3 regions of the Pseudomonas sp. CDFA 610 genome follow, and region 2 is predicted to be linked to each of the others. Evidence: predicted binding sites of a transcription regulator. Region 2 holds the regulator's gene; each other region holds the start of a gene.

Region 1 (7,198 bases), on a different contig from region 2:
GTCGGGGGCGTCGCCCCCGGTGATTCACCTGATTTGAGAGGCTGCACCTTGTCTACGGGTAATTTGGATTTTGATCAGTTCCGGGTATTTCTGGAAAAAGCCTGTGGCATCCTGCTTGGGGAAAACAAGCAGTACCTGGTGTCCAGCCGTCTCAACAAACTGATGGAACAGCAAAGCATCAAATCGCTTGGCGAACTGGTCCAGCGCATTCAGACCCAGCCGCGCAGTGGTTTGCGCGAGCAGGTGGTCGATGCGATGACGACCAACGAAACCCTGTGGTTTCGCGATACCTACCCCTTTGAAGTCTTGAAGAACAAGGTGCTTCCCGAACAGATCAAGGCCAGTCCCGGCCAGCGACTGCGCATCTGGTCGGCGGCCTGCTCGTCGGGTCAGGAACCGTATTCGTTGTCGATGTCCATTGATGAGTTCGAGCGCGCCAACCCTGGTCAGCTCAAGTCTGGCGCGCAGATCGTCGCCACCGACCTGTCGGGTGCGATGCTCAACAACTGCAAGACCGGCGAATACGACAGCCTGGCCATCGGCCGCGGCTTGTCGCCGGATCGTCTGCAGCGCTTTTTCGACGTCAAGAGTCCGGGTCGCTGGGTCGTCAAGACGCCGATCAAGAGTCGCGTGGAGTTTCGCTCCTTCAACCTGCTCGACAGCTACGCCGCGCTGGGCAAGTTCGACATCGTGTTCTGCCGCAACGTGCTGATCTACTTCTCTGCTGAGGTGAAGAAAGACATCCTGCTGCGCATCCACGGCACGCTCAAGCCCGGTGGCTACCTGTTCCTGGGTGCGTCCGAAGCGCTCAACGGCCTGCCGGATCACTACCAGATGGTTCAGTGCAGTCCCGGGATCATTTACAAGGCCAAGTGATTGGCAGTTTTTGTACTCAATAGAAGGAGACCTGCGGGTCTCTTTTTTTGTTGTGCCACGCAAGTCCTTGCTGATCAGGCTTCTCTCGGATTTGCGTATGAGCAGTCCGCAAGTACACGTACGGGACCTGTTTCAGCCCGGCCAAGCCGCTTTTCAGGAGCAGGCCGATGACGTCGTACCCCTGTTGCCACGTTAGCGCCGATCAGGTAGTGACTCAGGTGCAGTCTCGGTCGCCCCTCAATACTGGCAAAAAAACGGCACCCACCTTGCCGCTTTACCTCTTTACAGCGGAAATGCCTTGCCGCTTTTCTGGCATTGCCGCTTTGCCACCGACTGCAAGCCCCGTAATCATTGCGTTTTGAGAAGTGGCACGCCGATTGCTTTGTCAGTGACAACAGAATCAGGTCAACCGGCAAAGGTTTCCCGACATGAGCATCAGTTTCGATAAAGCGCTAGGCATTCACGAAAAGGCCCTCAACTTCCGGGCTCAGCGTGCAGAGGTGTTGGCCAACAACATTTCCAACGCTGACACCCCGAATTTCAAGGCGCGCGATCTCGACTTTTCGTCGGTGCTGGCTGCCGAGAACGACAAGGTCCAGAACGGCCATTTCGCGCTGAACAAGACCAACAGTCGCCACATCGAGGCCGAAGGCATGGGCAATCAGGATGGCACGCTGATGTACCGCACGCCGTCGCAGCCATCGCTTGACCAGAACACCGTCGATTCCCAGGTCGAGCAGGCCAGCTACACCGAGAACGCCATGGGCTTTCAGGCCAGCTTCACCTTGCTCAACAGCAAATTCAAAGGGCTGGTTGCAGCCCTTCGCGGAGAGTAATTCATGTCACTAGCCAATGTGTTCAACATTGCCGGTAGCGCCATGAGTGCCCAGACCACGCGTCTGAACACCACGGCCAGTAACATTGCCAACGCCGAGACCGTTTCCTCGAGTGCTGACGCCACTTACCGCGCCCGTCATCCGGTGTTCGCCACCGTGATGCAGGGTCAGCAGTCCACTGGCGGTTCGCTGTTCCAGGATCAGGGCGAAGCCGGGCAGGGTGTTCAGGTCAACGGCATCATCGAAGACAGTTCCAACCTCGAAGCGCGCTACGAGCCCAATCATCCTTCGGCCGACAAGAACGGGTATGTCTACTACCCCAACGTCAATGTCGTGGAAGAAATGGCCGACATGATTTCCGCCAGTCGTTCGTTCCAGACCAACGCTGAAATCATGAACACCGCAAAATCCATGATGCAGAAGGTTCTGACCCTCGGTCAGTGATAGAAGGCGAAAGATATGGCCGTTGAAAATAATGTATCGACGAGTTTCGTAAACTCGCTCCAGAACCCGACGCCGACGAAGACTGATTCGACGGGCACGCTGGGCAAGGATTCCTTCCTGCAGTTGCTGGTCACGCAGATGAAGAACCAGAACCCGCTGGATCCTCAGGACAACACAGAGTTCGTGGCTCAGCTGGCTCAGTTCAGCAGCGTGGAAAGCCTCCAGAACCTGACCACCACCGTTGACTCGATTGCTGGCAGCTACCAGTCGTCTCAGGCGCTCCAGGCGTCGTCGCTGGTGGGTCGCTCTGTGATCATCAACGCAGGCTCCACAGCGGTGGATACCGCGAAGGGCATGGTCGGCTCCATCGCCGTGCCAGCTACCAGTTCCGTGACGAGCGTCAAGATTTACGACGCCCAGTCGAACCTGGTCAATACCGTTGATCTGGGCACGCTGCCGGCCGGTTCCACCAGCTTTGCCTGGGACGGAAAGGCCAGCGATGGCACCGTCGCGCCTGCTGGCACTTACAGCTTTACCGCTTCAGGTTCGGTTGATGGCAAGAACACCCAGTTCACGACTTACCTGCCCGCAATCGTCAACAGCGTCACGCTGGGCGTCAACGGTGCTGAAACAAAGCTCAACCTGGCCAGCGGCAGTGTTGCCTTGTCCAAAGTTCAAACGATCGGAATATAGAGCCGACTAGACGGCGCAGGAGTGAAATATGTCTTTCAATATCGGTCTTAGTGGGCTCTATGCTGCAAACAAGAGTCTCGACGTTACCGGCAACAACATTGCCAACGTAGCGACCACAGGCTTCAAGGCGTCCCGTGCGGAGTTCGCTGACCAGTACGCGCAATCGATTCGTGGTACTTCCGGGCAGACCAACGTGGGCAGCGGTGTTTCCACCGCCGCGGTTTCCCAGCAGTTCTCTCAGGGCAACCTGACCACGGGCACCGCCAACAGCCTTGACCTTGCCATCAACGGCAACGGCTTCTTCCAGCTCAGCAATAACGGCGAGAAGCTGTATACCCGTGCCGGTGCGTTCCACACCGACAAGGAAGGTTTTGTCGTCAACAGCGCCGGCATGAAGCTGCAGGGCTACAACGTCGATGCCAATGGCAGTGTCGTGACCGGTGCGTTGAGCGATCTGCGTGTCGACTCGTCGAACCTTGAGCCCAAGCCCACCAGTTCGATCACCAACGTCGCCAACCTGAACTCGACCACTGCATTGCCGAGCCTCACGACGTTCGACGCTACGGACACCAAAAGCTACAACATGAAGTACAGCACGCCGACGTTCGACTCTCAGGGTAATGCACACACTCTGGACCAGTATTTCGTCAAGACCGGCACCAATACCTGGTCCATGTACTCGCTGATGGATGGCCGCAGCATTTCCAACCCGGCCACTACCACAGCCGACAAGAACGACCTGACCTTCAACTCGGCTGGCAATCTGGTCGTGACCGCGCCTGGCGCCGTGCCTACCAACAGCGCGAACATCACGTTCAACACTGACGGCACCTTCAACGTCAACAACTGGGTGCCAGGCGTGCAGACCGGTTCAGGCACCACCACGACCTGGGCGGCCAACGGCGCCGCAGGTGCGGCCACGATCAAGCTGAACATGTCCGGCATCACCCAGACGGCTTCGGTGTCGGGTCTGATCTCTCAGGATCAGGATGGTTACGCGACCGGTCAGTTGAGCGCGATGAGCGTGGATGCAACCGGCAACCTGTTCGCCACTTACACCAACGGCAAGTCGCAAGTGATCGGTCAGACGTCGCTGACCAACTTCGCCAACGTGCAGGGTCTGGCGCAGGCGGGCGGCACCAACTGGCGTGAAACCTTCGCATCGGGCGTTCCGGTCAGCGGTACTCCACAATCGGGCACGCTGGGCTACGTCACCGGTCAGGCGCTGGAAGAGTCCAACGTTGACTTGACCATGGAGCTGGTCAATCTGATCAAGGCGCAGAGCAACTATCAGGCGAACGCGAAGACCATCTCGACGCAAAGCACCATCATGCAGACCACCATTCAGATGACGTGATAAGTCGGTACTGCAATGAACGAAAAGCCCCTTGAAAGGGGCTTTTTGTTTTTCCGGTGTCCACCCCTGAAACAGTCTGTCAGTCGGTTGCTCAGATCGAACAATCGGATCTGACGAAGTGACCTTTCAATCGTGTCCAGCCCGGCCCCGGACTGGTCTGGGCACAGACAATACGGCTGTCGCCCTGCCACTTGTAATAGTGGGCGGGCGCGGCCTGGGCGAGCAGGGCGAGGGTCGTCAGGCTGGCGGTGACGATGCCGGTAATCCAGGTGCGAGCAGGCATGTCGATTCCCGAGGTGCAGGGTAGTAAGCGCAAGATTATCACTGCCTGTCTACTGCGACATGGGGCCAGTGAAGTTTTTTTGGCGGTGTGTTGCCCGTGCTGGCAGGCAGGCGGCAGTCCGCCGCCGCTATCGGTTAGCCGTTTGCCAGATGTCATCTGAAGTGCGGCCGTTTTTGCTGATAAATCAAGCATTTGTGCCGTGCGTGCAGAGTTGGTTCGAAAATTGCTTTCTCCCTGTCAGAACAGCTACAGGCGGCAAGCGTCTGTCGGAGGAGGAAGACTGTGGACAAGTTGCTTTACGTCGCAATGAGCGGTGCATCTGAAAACGCGATCGCGCAGAAGGCCCATGCCAACAACCTGGCAAACGTGTCGACCAACGGCTTCATGCGCGACCTGGAACAGGCCCGCTCAATGCCCGTGTATGGCGAGGTCATGCCTTCGCGCGCCTATGCCATGAGCGAGCGTCCAGGCACCGACTTTTCCGGCGGCGCGATGGTCGAGACCGGTCGTGAGCTGGACATCGCCATCAAGGGCAACGGCTGGATTGCGGTCCAGACACCCGATGGCGGCGAAGCCTATACCCGCAGTTCCGGTATGAACATTGATGCGCTGGGCGTGTTGCGCGACGGCAGCGGTTTGCCGGTAATGGGCAACGGCGGTCCGATTGCCGTGCCGCCCCAGCAGCAGATCGAAATCGGTGCCGACGGCACCATCAGTATTCGTTCGCTTGGTGAGAGTCCTCAGGTGATGGCGCAGGTTGACCGGATCAAGCTGGTCAACCCTGATCTGAACACGATGGAGAAGGGGCCCGATGGCCTGATCCACACCAAGAGCGGCCGGCCTGCCGACGTGGATGCCAACGTTCAGGTCGAGTCCGGTTTCCTGCAGGCGAGCAACGTGAACGCCGTCGAGGAGATGACCTCGGTACTGGCCCTGGCTCGTCAGTTCGAGCTGCACGTCAAGATGATGAAGACCGCCGAAGAAGACGACCAGTCGATGGCTCGCGTCTTGCAACTTGGCTAACTATTGACAGCTTGCGCCGACAAACCGGCGCTCGAGGAGAATCCACATGCTACCTGCACTATATGTCGCCAAAACCGGCCTTGCCGCTCAGGACACCAACCTGACCACGATCTCCAACAACCTGGCGAACGTGTCGACCACAGGTTTCAAGAGCGATCGTGCCGAGTTTCAGGACCTGCTCTATCAGATCAAACGTCAGCCAGGCGCCCAGTCCACTCAGGACAGCGAACTGCCTTCCGGCCTGCAGCTGGGTACCGGTGTACGCATCGTCGGCACGCAGAAGAACTTCACTGCCGGCAGCCTGCAGACCACCAATAACCCGCTGGACCTGGCCGTCAACGGCCGTGGTTTCTTTCAGGTGACTCAGCCGGACGGCACCGTGGCCTACAGCCGCGACGGTACCTTCCACCTGGACGCCAACGGCCAGATCGTGACCGCCAACGGTTACGCCCTCGAGCCTGCAATTGTGGTTCCGCAGAATGCCCAGACCTTCACGGTCGGTCAGGACGGTACTGTTTCGGTGACCCTGGCAGGCGCGACCGCGACGCCGCAGATCATCGGCAACATCCAGACCGCCGACTTCATCAACCCGGCCGGCCTGCAGGCCATCGGCGGCAACCTGTATCTGGAAACCGGCTCCAGCGGCGCGCCGCAGATCGGCACGCCCGGTTTGAACGGCCTGGGTCCGACCCTGCAGAACACCCTGGAAAACTCCAACGTGAGCACCGTTGAGGAACTGGTCAACATGATCACGACCCAGCGCGCCTACGAGATGAACTCCAAAGTGATCTCGACCGCCGACCAGATGCTGCAGAACCTGACTCAGAACCTGTAACACCCTGATGTACCTGTTGCTCAAGCTCAATCCGATGCGGCGCCTGATAAGCGTCTGTTACACCGCGAGGTTTCAAGTGTCATGAAGCACCTAAGTGTTGTTCCGCGTTTTTCAGTGTTGATCGCTTCATTGTGCGGGATCGCTTTGCTGTCGGGCTGCGTGGCGCCGTCCGCCAAGCCCAATGACCCTTATTACGCGCCGGTGTTGCCGCGCACACCGATGTCGGCTGCGGCCAACAACGGTGCGATCTATCAGGCAGGCTTCGAGCAGAACCTTTACGGCGACCGCAAGGCGTTCCGTGTGGGCGACATCATCACCATCACGCTCTCGGAGCGTATGGCGGCGAGCAAGGCGGCCAGTTCGGCATTGAAAAAAGACAGCACCAACAGCATCGGATTGACCTCGTTGTTCGGCTCGGGCCTGACCACCAACAACCCCATTGGCGGCAATGATCTGAGCCTGAGCGCCGGTTACAACGGATCGCGGGCCACTGACGGCAGCGGTCAGGCTGCCCAGAGCAACAGCCTCACCGGTTCTGTGACCGTGACCGTGGCCGACGTGCTGCCCAACGGCATTCTGGCGGTACGTGGCGAGAAGTGGATGACGCTCAACACTGGTGACGAGCTGGTGCGCATTGCCGGTCTGGTTCGCGCCGATGACATCGCGACCGATAACACGGTTTCGTCCACACGCATTGCCGATGCACGCATCACCTATTCGGGGACAGGCGCCTTCGCCGATTCCAGCCAACCAGGCTGGTTCGACCGGTTCTTCCTCAGCCCGTTGTTCCCTTTCTGATAGCGGGATAGACATGATCAAGCTCAAGCAACTCATAGCCGCGACCCTGTTGT
Region 2 (7,198 bases):
TGGCAAGACGGCAGTGAGGGATGGCAATACCGTTGCCGAAACCGGTGGAGCCAAGTTTTTCACGGGCGACGAGCGCCTTGAATACTGTTTCCCAATCAAGCCCCGGTACTTCGCGGCCAATCAGTCGGGCAATATGTTCGAGTACGCTTTTCTTGCTGCCGCCCGGCACGTTCACTTCGGAACGGCCGGGGGTCAGGATTTCTTCAAGTCGGATCATGTGTGGTGAGCGTCAGCGAGCGTTTGCACCCTTGAGGATGCTTTGCTGCTTTTCCTTATGCTTGAGCAATTGTCTGTCGAGCTTGTCAGTGAGCAGGTCGATGGCCGCGTACATGTCGTCATGTTCAGCATTGGCAACTACCTCTCCACCGTGGATATGCAGCGTGGCTTCGATCTTCTGTTTCAGTTTCTCGACCGCCATCGTGACCTGCACGTTTGTAATCTTGTCAAAATGCCCTTCGAGTTTCTTGAGCTTTAGCTCAACGTATTCACGGAGTGGCTTGGTCACTTCCAGTTGGTGTCCACTGATGTTGACTTGCATACAGCTTCTCCTTTGCCAGTGCATAAAGAGGCAGGCGTAATGCCTGCCACTGGAACGCTGTGGCTCGGCCTGCATCACATCAGTCGCTTGCGCTCGCTGGACGGTGCAATCCCAAGAGATTCGCGGTATTTGGCAACTGTGCGACGGGCTACTTGAATGCCTTGTGCCTCCAGTAAACCAGCGATCTTGCTATCACTCAACGGCTTTTTCTGATTTTCCGCCGCAACCAGTTTTTTGATGATTGCGCGAATTGCCGTGGATGAGCACTCGCCGCCTTCTGAGGTGCTGACGTGACTGGAGAAGAAGTATTTCAGCTCGTAAATACCGCGTGGCGTGTGCATGAACTTCTGCGTGGTAACGCGGGAAATCGTTGATTCATGCATGCCCACCGCCTCGGCGATATCGTGCAATACCAGCGGCTTCATGGCCTCATCGCCATACTCCAGAAAGCCGCGCTGATGCTCGACGATCTGAGTGGCGACCTTCATCAGCGTTTCGTTGCGGCTTTGCAGGCTCTTGATGAACCAGCGGGCTTCCTGCAACTGATTGCGCATGAAGGTGTTGTCGGCGCTGGTGTCTGCACGGCGTACGAAGCCTGCATACTGCGGATTGACTCGCAGGCGCGGTACCGATTCCTGGTTCAGCTCGACCAGCCAGCGTTCGTTGTCCTTGCGCACGATGACATCTGGAATGACGTACTCGGCTTCGGTGGATTCGATCTGCGAGCCTGGGCGCGGATTCAGGCTCTGCACCAGTTCGATAACCTGACGAAGTTCGTCTTCCTTGATTTTCATGCGACGCATGAGCTGGCCGTAGTCACGGCTGCCCAGCAGGTCGATGTAATCGGTAACCAGGCGCTGCGCTTCGCTCAGCCAGGGCGTCTTTGCCGGTAGCTGGCGCAGTTGCAGCAGCAGGCATTCGCTCAGAGTGCGCGCACCGATGCCGGCCGGTTCGAATTGCTGGATGCGGTGCAGGACGGCTTCGATCTCATCAAGCTCGATATCCAGCTCGGGATCGAAGGACTCGAGAATCTCTTCAAGAGTCTCGTCGAGATAGCCTTGATTGTTGATGCAGTCGATCAGCGTGACGGCGACTAGGCGATCCTTGTCGGACATCGGAGCAACATTGAGCTGCCAGAGCAGGTGGCTTTGCAGGCTTTCTCCGACGGATGTACGGGTGGTGAAGTCCCACTCATCATCGTCATTGCTGGGCAGGCTGCTGGCGCTGGTCTGGTAGATGTCTTCCCAGGCCGTATCGACAGGCAGCTCATTGGGAATGCGCTCGTTCCATTCGCCTTCCTCGAGGTTATCTACGGTAGGCGCAGATTCCTGATAGGTCGGTTCCTGAACATCGGGATTGGGCTTTTGTTCGATGTTGTCCGCCATCGGGTCGGAGTTATCGAAGTCGTCGCCTTCCTCCTGGCGTTCCAGCATGGGGTTCGATTCCAGCGCCTCCTGGATCTCCTGCTGGAGGTCCAGTGTGGATAGCTGGAGTAAGCGGATTGCCTGTTGCAGCTGCGGTGTCATCGTCAGCTGCTGGCCCATTCTCAAGACTAGCGATGGTTTCATGGCAGGGGCTAAACACCTTATTCGCCGGCGCTCACGCGCCATCCACTACAGGCGCCGAAACGCCAACTTAAGCAAATTATATGCCTGAAAGCACGGCGTTTGCCTAGAGCGTTACGAGAAATAATGTCTTGTCAATAAGCCGCATCGATATTGGCGGCCTTGAAGGGCCGGATGCGGCTTTTTCAAAGGCGGCTTTTACAGGCGGAATTCGTGACCCAGATAGACTTCTTTAACCAACTGGTTTGCCAGAATGGTTTGCGAGTCGCCTTCTGCGATCAGTTGTCCGTCATTGACGATATAAGCTGTTTCACAGATATCCAGCGTTTCGCGAACGTTGTGGTCGGTGATCAGCACGCCAATGCCCTTGGCCTTGAGGTGATGAATGATCTGCTTGATGTCGCCTACCGAAATAGGGTCCACGCCTGCGAAGGGTTCGTCCAGAAGGATGAACTTGGGTGCTGTCGCCAGGGCGCGTGCAATCTCCACACGGCGACGTTCGCCGCCCGAAAGGCTCATGCCGAGGTTGTCGCGGATATGCGTGATGTGGAATTCCTGGAGGAGGCCTTCCAGTTCCTTGCGTCGGGCAGCGGTGTCGAGTTCCTTGCGGGTCTCGAGGATAGCCATGATGTTGTCGGCCACCGACAGCTTGCGGAAGATCGAGGCTTCCTGCGGCAGATAACCGATGCCTGCACGAGCACGACCATGCATGGGTTGATGGCTGACGTCCAGGTCGTCGATCAGTACACGGCCCTGATCAGCCTGTACCAGTCCGACAATCATGTAGAAGCAGGTGGTCTTGCCGGCACCGTTGGGGCCCAGCAGGCCGACAATCTGGCCGCTTTCGATGGAAATGCTCACATCGCGCACGACCTGACGGCTTTTGTAGCTTTTAGCCAGATGCTGGGCTTTAAGCGTCGCCATTACTGGGCCTTCTGCGGTTGATCGGTTTTCTTTTTCGGCTGGATAACCATGTCGATTCGTGGGCGTGGCGTGGTCACTTTAGCGCCACCGTTGGCACGGCCTGCACTGACGACCTGCCTGACCGTGTCGTAGACGATCTTCTCGCCTTCGGACGTGTTGCCGTCGTTGACAACCTTGGCCTTGTCGATCAGGACGATACGGTCCTGAGCGGCGTAATACTGAATGGTGACGGCGTACGCCTGCACGATCGGTTTGTCGACCGCCGGCTTTTGCTCGTAGTAGGCCAGGTTGCCGACAGACGTGAAGATATCCACTTCGCCCTGAGCGTTGCGCGTGATGGTCACCGTATTGCCGGTGATCTTCATCGAACCTTGCGTGATGATGACGTTGCCCTTGTAGGTGGCAACGCCCTTCTTGTCATCAAGCTGCGCATCATCGGACTGAATGTGGATCGGCTGATCGCGGTCAGTTGGCAGGGACCAGGCGCTCGCGCTTCCCAGTGCTGCGCCCAGGCCGAGCAAAAAAGGAAGAGTTTTAACGAGCCTCATACTGTCCTCTGACGTTGGACAGCAGGTCCATCCTGCTGTCTTTCAAATATGCTTTCATTCCCTTGGCCGTAGTGACACCGCCAGCAGCGTCGATTCTAACGTCTTGGTCGGTCTGCGCATATTGCTTCTGTGGGAATACGGTCATGCGACTACTGGTGATGATAGTCGTACGTTGTTTTTCGTCGGTGCGCGCAACGCGAACCGAATCGATCAATTCCACCTGCTCGCCTCCAGGGGAGACCTCGCCCTGCTTGCTCTGCACATGCCAGGGGAACTCGGTGCCGCGGTACATCTGCAGATCAGGTGTGGTCAGCAGGGTCACGTCAGTGGCCTTGACATGCTCTACCTTGTCAGCCGTCATTTCGTATTGGAGGCCACCGTCCGGCAAGTACTGATGGGTGTGCGTATTGACCGCATAGTAATCAATGGCGGTCTCGTCGACCGGGCTCACTGGCTGGTCCATGAAGCTTTCCGGGTTGATGTTCCAGTAGCCTACGGCACCGAACAACAATACCAGCACTCCGAAAAACATCAGTTTTCGAATTTTCTTGCTGAACATAAATGGCTTCTATAGATAGGCGGAGTTGGCCGCTTCAAGGTTGCCTTGCGCGCTCAGGATCAGTTCGCAAAATTCGCGTGCAGCCCCTTCGCCGCCGCACGCTTGTGTAATGCCGTGAGCGTGTTGGCGGACAAAACCGGCCGCATTGGCAACCGCCATGCCCAGACCGACGCGTCGTATGACCGGCAAGTCTGGCAGATCATCGCCCAGATAGGCGACCTGTTCGTAACTCAGGTTCAATTCGGCCAGCAGTTGGTCCAGTACCACCAATTTGTCTTCGCGCCCCTGATAAAGGTGCTCGATGCCCAGATTCTTTGCCCGGCGCTCAACCACGGGTGTTTTTCTGCCACTGATAATGGCCGTGGTCACACCGGAGGCTATCAGCATTTTGATGCCTTGGCCGTCGAGTGTGTTGAATGTCTTGAATTCACTGCCGTCTTCAAGAAAGTACAGTCGACCGTCCGTCAGTACGCCGTCGACGTCGAAGACCGCCAGTTTGATGGCTTTGCCGCGTTGCATCAGTTCGCTGTTCGCTGCCTGGGTCTGCATTTACATCACTCCTGCGCGCAGGAGATCCTGCAGGTTGAATGCCCCGACCGGGTGATCGTTTTCGTCAACAACGACCAGGGCGCTGATCTTGTTATCTTCCATTATTTTCAGCGCTTCTGCAGCGAGCATGTCCGCATTCACCGTTTTGCCGTGAATCGTCATGACTTCGTCTATGGTGGTTTCACGTATGTCGAATGGACGATCCAGTGTGCGTCGCAGATCTCCATCAGTGAAGATGCCTGCCAGTGTACCGTCGGTTTCCAGCACAGCCGTCATGCCAAGACCCTTGCGGGTCATTTCCAGAAGCGCATCGCGCAACGGGATGCCACGCTTGACTGTAGGCAGTGCATCTCCCGAGTGCATCACATGCTCGACCTTGAGCAGCAAGCGTCGACCCAATGCGCCGCCCGGATGAGAAAAGGCGAAATCTTCGGCGGTAAAACCCCGGGCTTCAAGCAGTGCAACGGCCAGCGCATCACCCATCACAAGGGCGGCGGTGGTGGATGAGGTGGGTGCCAGATTCAGAGGGCATGCCTCATGCAGTACGCTGACATTCAGATTTACGTCAGCGGCCTTGGCAAGCGTCGAGTCAGGGTTACCGGTCAAGCTGATCATTCGGATACCCAAACGCTTGATCAAGGGCAGCAGGGTGACGATCTCGCTGGTCGTCCCTGAGTTGGAGAGGCTCAGGATTATGTCGTCCCGGGTAATCATGCCCATGTCGCCGTGGCTGGCTTCAGCCGGGTGAACAAAGAACGAAGTCGTCCCGGTGCTCGCCAGTGTGGCGGCAATCTTATTGCCAATGTGCCCTGATTTACCCATTCCAACGACGACAACGCGGCCTTTGCTGGAGAGAATCATTTCACAGGCATGCACAAAATCTGCATCAAGGCGTGCAAGCAGGCTTTCAATTGCTTCCATTTCTAGGCGAATGGTGCGTTGCGCGGATTGAATCAGGTCACTGGATTGGTTCATATCTTGAAAGGATCGCACTGCTGAAAGGCGGCGATTATAGCGGTATTGTACGATTCCCTCACGTCTGATCGTCGTTGTGTCGTTTATAAACGAATTTCCTGCGCGTTGGAGGGTCTGTAGCTGGGCGGTGCAGGTTGCACTGCGAATGGCGCTGCTGATGGAGCGCTCAATGGTTATCCGGTGAATATCTGAACCTACTGGTTCTCTTCTTGGGTGGCGTGTCGCTGCGATGGTATAGTCCGCCGCTCGTTCGGCCCGCCTGGACGGCTTGTCTCCCTTTGGGGGTTGGCGGCTGAGGAGGGAGGCTGTATCGCAAGGAGTTTAGATGAGTCCTGATAACGCTTACGCGGTCGAGTTGAAAGGGGTTTCCTTCAAACGCGGCACGCGCAGCATTTTCAATAATGTCGATATTCGTATTCCCCGGGGCAAGGTCACGGGAATCATGGGGCCGTCCGGCTGCGGCAAGACTACGCTGCTGCGTCTGATGGGCGCACAGCTGCGCCCGAGCGAAGGGCAGGTGTGGGTCAACGGCCAGAATCTGCCAGAGCTGTCGCGCAGTGATCTGTTTGACGCTCGTAAGCAGATGGGCGTGCTGTTTCAGAGCGGCGCCCTGTTTACGGATCTGGACGTGTTCGAAAACGTGGCATTCCCGCTGCGTGTTCACACCGAACTGCCCGAAGAGATGATCCGCGATATCGTTCTGCTCAAGCTGCAGGCCGTTGGGCTGCGCGGAGCGGTTGAATTGATGCCTGACGAACTGTCAGGTGGCATGAAGCGCCGTGTTGCGCTGGCACGTGCGATAGCCCTTGATCCTCAGATTCTGATGTATGACGAACCCTTTGTCGGGCAGGACCCGATCGCCATGGGGGTTCTGGTGCGTCTGATCCGGCTGCTCAACGATGCACTGGGAATTACCAGTATCGTTGTGTCTCATGACCTGAGCGAAACCGCGAGCATTGCCGATTATCTGTACGTCGTCGGTGACGGACAGGTGTTGGGGCAGGGCACGCCTCAGGAACTGATGTCCTCGGACAATCCGCGCATTCGTCAATTCATGACCGGTGAGCCAGACGGCCCTGTGCCATTCCATTATCCGGCGCCGGATTTTCGCGAAGACCTGTTGGGGAAGCGCTGATGCGCAATAAGTCACTGATGGACCGTATCCGCCTGCTTGGGCGTTCGGCCATAGATATCATTACCGTTCTGGGGCGTTCAGGCATATTTCTCGGCCATGCCCTGCTGGGTCGAGGCGGCACGGGCAGCAGTTTTCAATTGCTGGTCAAGCAACTGTATTCGGTCGGCGTCATGTCGCTGGTCATCATTGTCGTCTCCGGTGCCTTCATCGGCATGGTACTGGCGCTGCAGGGTTTCAGTATTCTGACCAAGTACGGTTCCGAGCAGGCGGTCGGGCAGATGGTTGCGCTGACTCTGTTGCGTGAACTGGGTCCGGTCGTAACCGCTCTACTGTTCGCCGGTCGCGCGGGCTCTGCACTCACTGCAGAGATCGGCAACATGAAATCCACGGAGCAGTTGTCGAGCC
Region 3 (7,198 bases), on a different contig from region 2:
CCCGGACGTGGACTTTCGCTACCGCATCTTCAATTCCGACGGTTCGGAAGTCGAACAATGCGGCAACGGCGCGCGCTGCTTCGCCCGTTTCGTGCTAGACAAGCGTCTGACTGCCAAGAAGCAGATCCGCGTCGAGACGAAAAGCGGCATTATTGAACTGGATATCCGCAGCGACGGCCAGATCAGCGTCAACATGGGTCCGCCACGCCTGATCCCGGACGAGATTCCGTTTCAGGCTCCAGCGCAGGCCACGAGCTACACCCTCGATGTGGACGGACAGAGCGTTGAACTGGCCGCCGTTTCGATGGGCAATCCGCATGCGGTACTGCGGGTGGATGACATCAACAACGCCCCGGTTCACGCGCTGGGCCCGAAAATTGAGCATCACCCGCGCTTTCCGGCACGGGTCAATGTCGGGTTCCTGCACATTGTGGATCGCCAGCGCGCGCAATTGCGCGTCTGGGAACGCGGTGCCGGGGAAACACAGGCGTGCGGTACCGGCGCTTGCGCAGCGGCAGTGGCCGCCATCACCCAGGGCTGGATGATGTCGCCATTGCTGATCGACTTGCCCGGCGGGCGGCTGTCCATTGAATGGGCAGGCCCGGGGCATCCTGTGATGATGACTGGCCCGGCCGTCAGGGTTTACGAAGGCCAGGTTCGTCTTTGAGTGAGCATATGTGATGACCGATCAGCCTCCGGCTTCAACCGGCACCCCCAGCGAATCGCCTGCCGATAGCGCAGCGCCAAACCTTGAAGCAGAGGCGGTCATCGCCTTTCTGCTGCAGCATCCGGATTTCTTCGCCGAGCACGACGAACTGCTGGTGTCGATGCGCATTCCGCACCAGCGTGGTGACACGGTGTCGCTGGTCGAGCGACAACTCAAGCTGCTGCGCGAGCGCAACATCGAGATGCGCCATCGCCTTTCGCAGCTGATGGACGTGGCGCGGGACAACGACCGGCTGTTCGAGAAAACCCGTCGCCTGAATCTGGCGCTGATGGATGCCACCAGCCTGGATGAAATTGTCATCGCCGTGGAAGACAGCCTGCGTCAGGACTTTCAGGTGCCCTATGTCAGCCTGATCCTGTTCAGTGACACCCCCATGCCGGTTGGTCGCTGGGTCAGCAGTGCCGAAGCGCAGAAGACCATCGGCGGGCTGATCGGCGAAAAGGTCGTATGCGGTGCTCTGCGTGAGCACGAGCTGGCGTTTCTGTTCGGTGCAGAGCAGGGCAAGGAAGTCGGCTCGACCGCCATCGCCAGCCTGAATCATCTGGGCCTGCATGGCGTGCTGGCCATCGGCAGCCGCGACCCGCAGCATTACAAAAGCTCGGTCGGCACCCTGTTCCTCAGCTACATTGCCGACGTGTTGAGCCGCCTGCTGCCCCGCTTCGCCCACTCGCTGCGTTCGGTCCGCTAGCCATGGAACAGCATCTGGACGCCTACTGCATGCACCTGCGCAGTGAGCGGCAGGTGTCACCCCACACGCTGGAAGCCTATCGACGAGATCTGGACAAGGTGCTGGCGTTCTGCAAAAAAAACCAGCTGTCCAGCTGGACCTCGCTGGACATTCAGCACTTGCGCAGCTTCACGGCCCGCCAGCACCAGCAGGGTCAGTCTTCACGCAGCCTCGCACGCATGCTTTCCGCAGTGCGTGGTTTTTATAAGTACCTGAACCGCGAAGGCGTATGCCAGCACGACCCGGCAAACGGCCTGTCGCCCCCCAAGGGGGAGCGTCGCCTGCCCAAGACGCTGGACACCGACCGAACCTCGCAACTGCTGGACGGGGCGGTCGAAGATGACTTTCTGGCACGCCGCGATCAGGCCATTCTGGAGTTGCTGTATTCCTCGGGCCTGCGTCTATCGGAACTGACGGGACTGAACCTGGATCAGCTCGACCTTCGTGACGGTCTGGTGCAAGTACTCGGCAAGGGCAGCAAGACCCGCGTGCTGCCTGTCGGCAGCAAGGCCCGTCAGGCGCTGGAAGCCTGGCTGCCGCTACGTGCACTGGCCAATCCGCAGGACGACGCCGTGTTCATCAGCCACCGAGGCACACGCCTGGGACCTCGTGCCGTGCAAAACCGGGTCAAGGCCTTCGGCGAGCGCGAACTGGGGCAGAACCTGCACCCGCACATGCTGCGTCACTCCTTCGCCAGCCATTTGCTTGAATCCTCGCAGGACCTGCGCGCCGTGCAGGAACTGCTGGGCCATGCCGACATCAAGACCACGCAGATATATACCCACCTGGATTTCCAGCACTTGGCTACTGTTTATGACAGCGCTCACCCCCGCGCCAAACGCAAAGGATCTGTAGATGATTAAGCTGGTGACGTTCGACCTCGACGACACACTCTGGGACTGCGCGCCCGCCATCGCTGGCGCCGAAGCTTCGTTGCGCGACTGGCTGGCCGAACACGCGCCCAGGCTTGGGTCTGTGCCGGTGGAGCATCTGTGGGAAATCCGCTCGCGACTGGTCGAGGCCGATCCGTCATTCAGGCACAGGATCAGCGCCCTGCGTCGCCGGGTGCTTTTTCACGCGCTGGAAGACGCCGGTTATGAAGAGGACGAAGCACAGGACCTGGCCGACCAGAGCTTCGAGGTTTTCCTGAAAGGACGTCATCAGGTACAGATATTCCCGGAGGTGCAGCCGACCCTGGAAATCCTCGCCAAAACCTTCACGCTCGGCGTGATCACCAACGGCAATGCCGACGTGCGCCGACTGGGGCTGGCGGACTACTTTTCCTTCGCACTGTGCGCAGAAGACCTGGGCATCGGCAAACCGGATCCGGCCCCGTTCCTGGAGGCTTTGAGGCGCGGCAATGTGGACGCCAGTGCCGCCGTGCATGTCGGCGATCACCCCAATGACGACATCGCCGGCGCTCAGCGCGCAGGCATGCGGGCCATCTGGTACAACCCGCAAGGCAAGGCCTGGGATGCCGATCAGCTGCCGGACGCGGAAATTCACAACCTGTCGCAATTGCCCGAAGTGCTGGCCCGCTGGGCCTGAAATCAGAAGCTCCTCAAAACGCAGCCAAGAAAAAGCCCGCAGCGACGGCGGGCTTTTTCTCATACGACATCTGCTGCCTTAGATAGGGCGGCTGCCGTATTTGTTGTCAGGCTTCTTGGGCGGATCGGCGACCACGTTGGCCTCCACTTCCTGCACCTTGCCACCACGCGCCAGGAATTCCTCCATGGCACGCGCAAGAGCATCACGCTCCTTGTTCTTGGCTTCTACGCTGGGCAGCTCGTCGACCGAAACTGCAGCCTTGGCCTTGCCTTTGGCAGCCGGTGCCGAAGGCTCGGCATCATCTACCTCGGCAACGTCGTCTTCGGGAGCAGCGGCAAGTTCCTCACCGTCGTCCTCGCCTTCCAGGTCGTCTACCAGATCGTCGTTGTCGTTGTCGTCGTCGCTCATGTTGTACCTCATGACTTGCGAAAGCAGATTAGTTATAGCCCAGCAGCCCCAAGAGTTTAAAGCTGCCGGAAAAAATTCAATAACCACTGACCCCAGCGGTTATATCCATTCACCCTGAAGAGTGGCCAGGACGTTACGAGAACCACCTGCATCTCGATGTTCGCCCAGGTAAACGCCTTGCCAGGTGCCCAGCGCCAGTCGCCCTGCCGTAACCGGCAACAGCAACTGGCAGCCCAGCAGACTGGACTTGAAGTGCGCGGGCAAGTCATCAGGCCCTTCATCGTTATGTTCATGTCCGGCCACGCCCTGGGGCACCAGCCGGTTGAAAAAACGTTCGAAGTCACGACGTACCGCCGGATCGGCATTCTCGTTGACGGTCAACGAGGCCGAGGTATGTTGCAGCCACAAGTGCAGCAGACCGACTCGACAATCCCGCAGCTGAGGCAAGCCTGCCAGTATCTCGTCAGTAACCAGATGGAACCCGCGAGGCCTGGCCCGCAAGGTAATTCCGGATTGATGCCACATACCGTTCTCCGCACCTTCGGCGCGCATTCTAACTCGCCTGAGAAAAAAGCAAAGCGCGCAATAAACCGGCTTCCCTGCAAGTTAACGAAGACTGTCGTGACAACGTTACAAGCACTGCGCCATGCTGCCGAAATCATTGACGCGGGCACATCAGTGACAGCAGAAATTCGCGGTTTATCCGCAAACGTCAGACAAAAAAATGCCCGGCAAACCGGGCATTCTTTTTTTCAGCGCAGCGGCTTTTACAAGTTGTAGCCACGCTCGTTGTGTTGCGCAAGGTCCAGACCGACAGACTCTTCTTCTTCGGTGACACGCAGACCCATCACCGCGTCCAGCACCTTGAGGATGATGAAGGTCACGATGGCCGTGTAAACGACAGTGAACGCGACACCTTTGAACTGAATCCAGACCTGAGCGCCGATGTCGGTCACAGTGCCGAAGCCGCCCAGTGCAGGCGCTGCGAAAACGCCGGTCAGGATCGCGCCGACGATACCGCCGATACCGTGCACGCCAAATGCGTCCAGGGAGTCGTCGTAGCCGAGTTTGCGTTTCAGGCTGGTGGCGCAGAAGAAGCAGATCACGCCTGCCGCCAGACCGATGATCAGTGCGCCCATCGGGCCGACAGTGCCGGCTGCTGGCGTAATAGCCACCAGACCTGCAACCACACCCGAGGCGATGCCCAGAGCGCTTGGCTTGCCGTGGGTCAGCCACTCAGCGAACATCCAGCCCAATGCAGCAGCGGCGGTCGCGATCTGAGTGACCAGCATCGCCATGCCCGCAGTGCCGTTGGCAGCTGCAGCAGAACCTGCGTTGAAGCCGAACCAGCCTACCCACAGCATTGCTGCGCCGATCAGGGTGTAACCCAGATTGTGCGGAGCCATCGGGGTGGTAGGGAAGCCTTTACGCTTGCCCAGTACCAGACAGGCGACCAGACCGGCTACACCGGCGTTGATGTGCACAACGGTGCCGCCAGCGAAGTCCAGAACGCCCCAGTCCCACATCAGGCCACCGACGCCGCCCCAGACCATGTGGGCGATTGGCGCGTAGACCAGGGTGAACCAGATGCCCATGAAGATCAGCATCGCGGAGAACTTCATGCGTTCTGCGAAGGCACCCACGATCAGGGCAGGTGTGATGATTGCAAAGGTCATCTGGAAGGTGACGAACACCGCCTCAGGGAACAATGCCGCAGCGCCGGTAATGCTCGATGGCGTGATACCCGCCAGGAACGCTTTACCCATGCCGCCGAAGAAGGAATTGAAGTTGACGACGCCGGCTTCCATACCGGTGGTGTCAAACGCGATGCTGTAGCCGTAAACAACCCACAGGATGCTGATCAGGCCGGTGATGGCAAAACACTGCATCATCACGGACAGGATGTTTTTCGAACGAACCATGCCGCCGTAGAACAGGGCGAGGCCGGGGATGGTCATGAACAGGACCAGAGCGGTCGCCGTCAACATCCAGGCCGTGTCGCCGGAATTGAGCACGGGCTCGGCCACCGGGTCAGCCGCCAGGGCCAGACCAGGTACTGCAAGGGACAACAGGGCTCCTAGCCCTGCGAATTGACGCAGAGTCATATTGTTTTCTCCTGGGGCGTTGGGGTTTGGCGGCTTAAATTGCGTCGGTATCGGTTTCGCCGGTACGGATGCGGATGGCCTGTTCCAGATTGACCACGAAAATCTTGCCGTCACCGATCTTGCCGGTGTTGGCGGCCTTGGTTATGGCCTCGATGACGCGATCCAGATCCTTGTCATCGATGGCAACATCGATCTTCACTTTTGGAAGGAAGTCGACAACGTATTCAGCACCGCGGTACAGCTCAGTGTGACCCTTCTGACGCCCGAAGCCTTTGACTTCAGTGACGGTGATGCCCTGCACGCCGATTTCCGACAACGACTCGCGGACGTCATCCAGTTTGAACGGCTTGATGATGGCAGTGACTAGCTTCATGAAAACTTTCTCCCGAATTGGTGGACTTGCCCCAGGAAAACAAACCCGACTCAAGTCTAAGCGCAGTGTCTGGCTTTGTAACGCGTCGGTCGCCTGATCGGGCCAGACCAACGCCAGAAAACCGCTTCTGACGAAACACTTCCCCGCTCCGCCTGCCGCACTGCATTCGTCACAGCGACTGCATCAGTGCATGGGTCACAAGCCTCTAAGCAGAAAGCTTGCCATCTCACGAATATTCATCAAATACAGGTCCTTGGGCCGCCTTGATGCTGTCCAGACCCGGCATAGCGAATAAGAACGCACAAACGTGGTGCATACGTGCACGCCTGACTGCTCCATAAGCGCGCACTCCCGCCCCTGTCAAATGACTATAGATACTGCGTGCTACACTGCCGTGCATCTGATTCAGGAAAACCATCATGCTCGCGCCCAAAGCTTTCCTCGACGCCCTCAGCGGCCACGCATCGCGCCTGTTCAACGGCGAAACCCCCGTGCCTCGCAGCGAATTCGAAACCCAGTTCAAGGCCCTGCTGCAAAGCGGCTTCAGCAAACTGGATCTGGTCAGCCGCGAAGAGTTCGACAGCCAAATGGCCGTCCTCGCCCGCACCCGCGCCCGCCTGGAAGCGCTGGAGGCCAGGATGGCCGAGCTTGAAGAGAAAATAGGGCCGGTTGAAAAGGCTGAGTGATTCACCCGCCTCACGCAGGTGCTGGCTGATCGCCAAACTGCCGCGCCTGCCTTATATCGCGTGAGGGCGGCGCCCCGAAACGCCGGGCGTACTCGCGACTGAACTGCGAAACACTTTCATAGCCGACCCGCAATCCTGCCGTATTCGCGTCAAGCCGCTCGGTGAGCATCAGGCTACGGGCGGCATGCAGGCGCAGCGTCTTCTGATACTGCAACGGACTGGTGCCGGTGAGTTGCCGAAAATTGTGGTGCAAGGTCGAACTGGCCATACCTGCCATCTGCGCAAGGTCGGCAATCCGCAAGGGCTCGGCGTAGTTGCGCTTGAGCCAGTCGATGGCTCGCACAATACCTCGCGAGCGATACCCTTCTCTGACGATCCAGCGCAGCCAGTAGCCCGCATCGCTCAGCAACAGCCGAAGACACACTTCCCGCTTGATCAAATCCGCCATGAGCGCAATTTCCTGCGGCCGATCCAGCAAGGCGACAAGACGGCCGAACACATCGATCAGCTCATCCGATGCTTCTCCCGCAGCGTAACAACGCGTCGGGATACGGCTGTCGACCTCCGGCACGCTTTGAACAATGTCGTGGAGCAACGCCATATCGAGCTTCAGGACGATCGAGA

The links. The regulator sigma-54, encoded in region 2, starts transcription at its own class of promoters, with help from an activator protein. The targets are predictions, from matches to a motif close to ANTGGCATNNANNTTGCTNT.
Region 1: the regulator sigma-54 is predicted to act here: its motif matches at 4,700-4,719, upstream of KDX39_RS12355 (flagellar basal body rod protein FlgF).
Region 3: the regulator sigma-54 is predicted to act here: its motif matches at 6,095-6,114, upstream of glnK (P-II family nitrogen regulator).

What each region holds. Positions count from the first base shown of each region.
Region 1 covers NZ_JAGTPM010000006.1:25,923-33,120, forward strand. The annotation lists gene cheR (protein-glutamate O-methyltransferase CheR) at 49-876, shown strand; gene flgB (flagellar basal body rod protein FlgB) at 1,305-1,712, shown strand; gene flgC (flagellar basal body rod protein FlgC) at 1,716-2,156, shown strand; gene KDX39_RS12340 (flagellar hook assembly protein FlgD) at 2,172-2,849, shown strand; gene flgE (flagellar hook protein FlgE) at 2,878-4,206, shown strand; gene KDX39_RS12350 (hypothetical protein) at 4,298-4,489, opposite strand; gene KDX39_RS12355 (flagellar basal body rod protein FlgF) at 4,772-5,512, shown strand; gene flgG (flagellar basal-body rod protein FlgG) at 5,559-6,347, shown strand; gene flgH (flagellar basal body L-ring protein FlgH) at 6,429-7,145, shown strand; gene KDX39_RS12370 (flagellar basal body P-ring protein FlgI) at 7,159-7,198, shown strand, end outside.
Region 2 covers NZ_JAGTPM010000011.1:171,699-178,896, forward strand. The annotation lists gene ptsN (PTS IIA-like nitrogen regulatory protein PtsN) at 1-217, opposite strand, end outside; gene hpf (ribosome hibernation-promoting factor, HPF/YfiA family) at 230-538, opposite strand; gene KDX39_RS21015 (RNA polymerase factor sigma-54) at 613-2,106, opposite strand; gene lptB (LPS export ABC transporter ATP-binding protein) at 2,302-3,027, opposite strand; gene lptA (lipopolysaccharide transport periplasmic protein LptA) at 3,027-3,575, opposite strand; gene lptC (LPS export ABC transporter periplasmic protein LptC) at 3,562-4,134, opposite strand; gene KDX39_RS21035 (KdsC family phosphatase) at 4,144-4,683, opposite strand; gene KDX39_RS21040 (KpsF/GutQ family sugar-phosphate isomerase) at 4,684-5,658, opposite strand; gene KDX39_RS21045 (ATP-binding cassette domain-containing protein) at 5,984-6,793, shown strand; gene mlaE (lipid asymmetry maintenance ABC transporter permease subunit MlaE) at 6,793-7,198, shown strand, end outside.
Region 3 covers NZ_JAGTPM010000005.1:313,561-320,758, reverse strand. The annotation lists gene dapF (diaminopimelate epimerase) at 1-667, shown strand, start outside; gene KDX39_RS11510 (DUF484 family protein) at 681-1,415, shown strand; gene xerC (tyrosine recombinase XerC) at 1,418-2,317, shown strand; gene KDX39_RS11500 (HAD family hydrolase) at 2,310-3,002, shown strand; gene sutA (transcriptional regulator SutA) at 3,081-3,410, opposite strand; gene KDX39_RS11490 (secondary thiamine-phosphate synthase enzyme YjbQ) at 3,510-3,935, opposite strand; gene KDX39_RS11485 (ammonium transporter) at 4,178-5,515, opposite strand; gene glnK (P-II family nitrogen regulator) at 5,550-5,888, opposite strand; gene KDX39_RS11475 (accessory factor UbiK family protein) at 6,308-6,574, shown strand; gene KDX39_RS11470 (AraC family transcriptional regulator) at 6,585-7,198, opposite strand, start outside.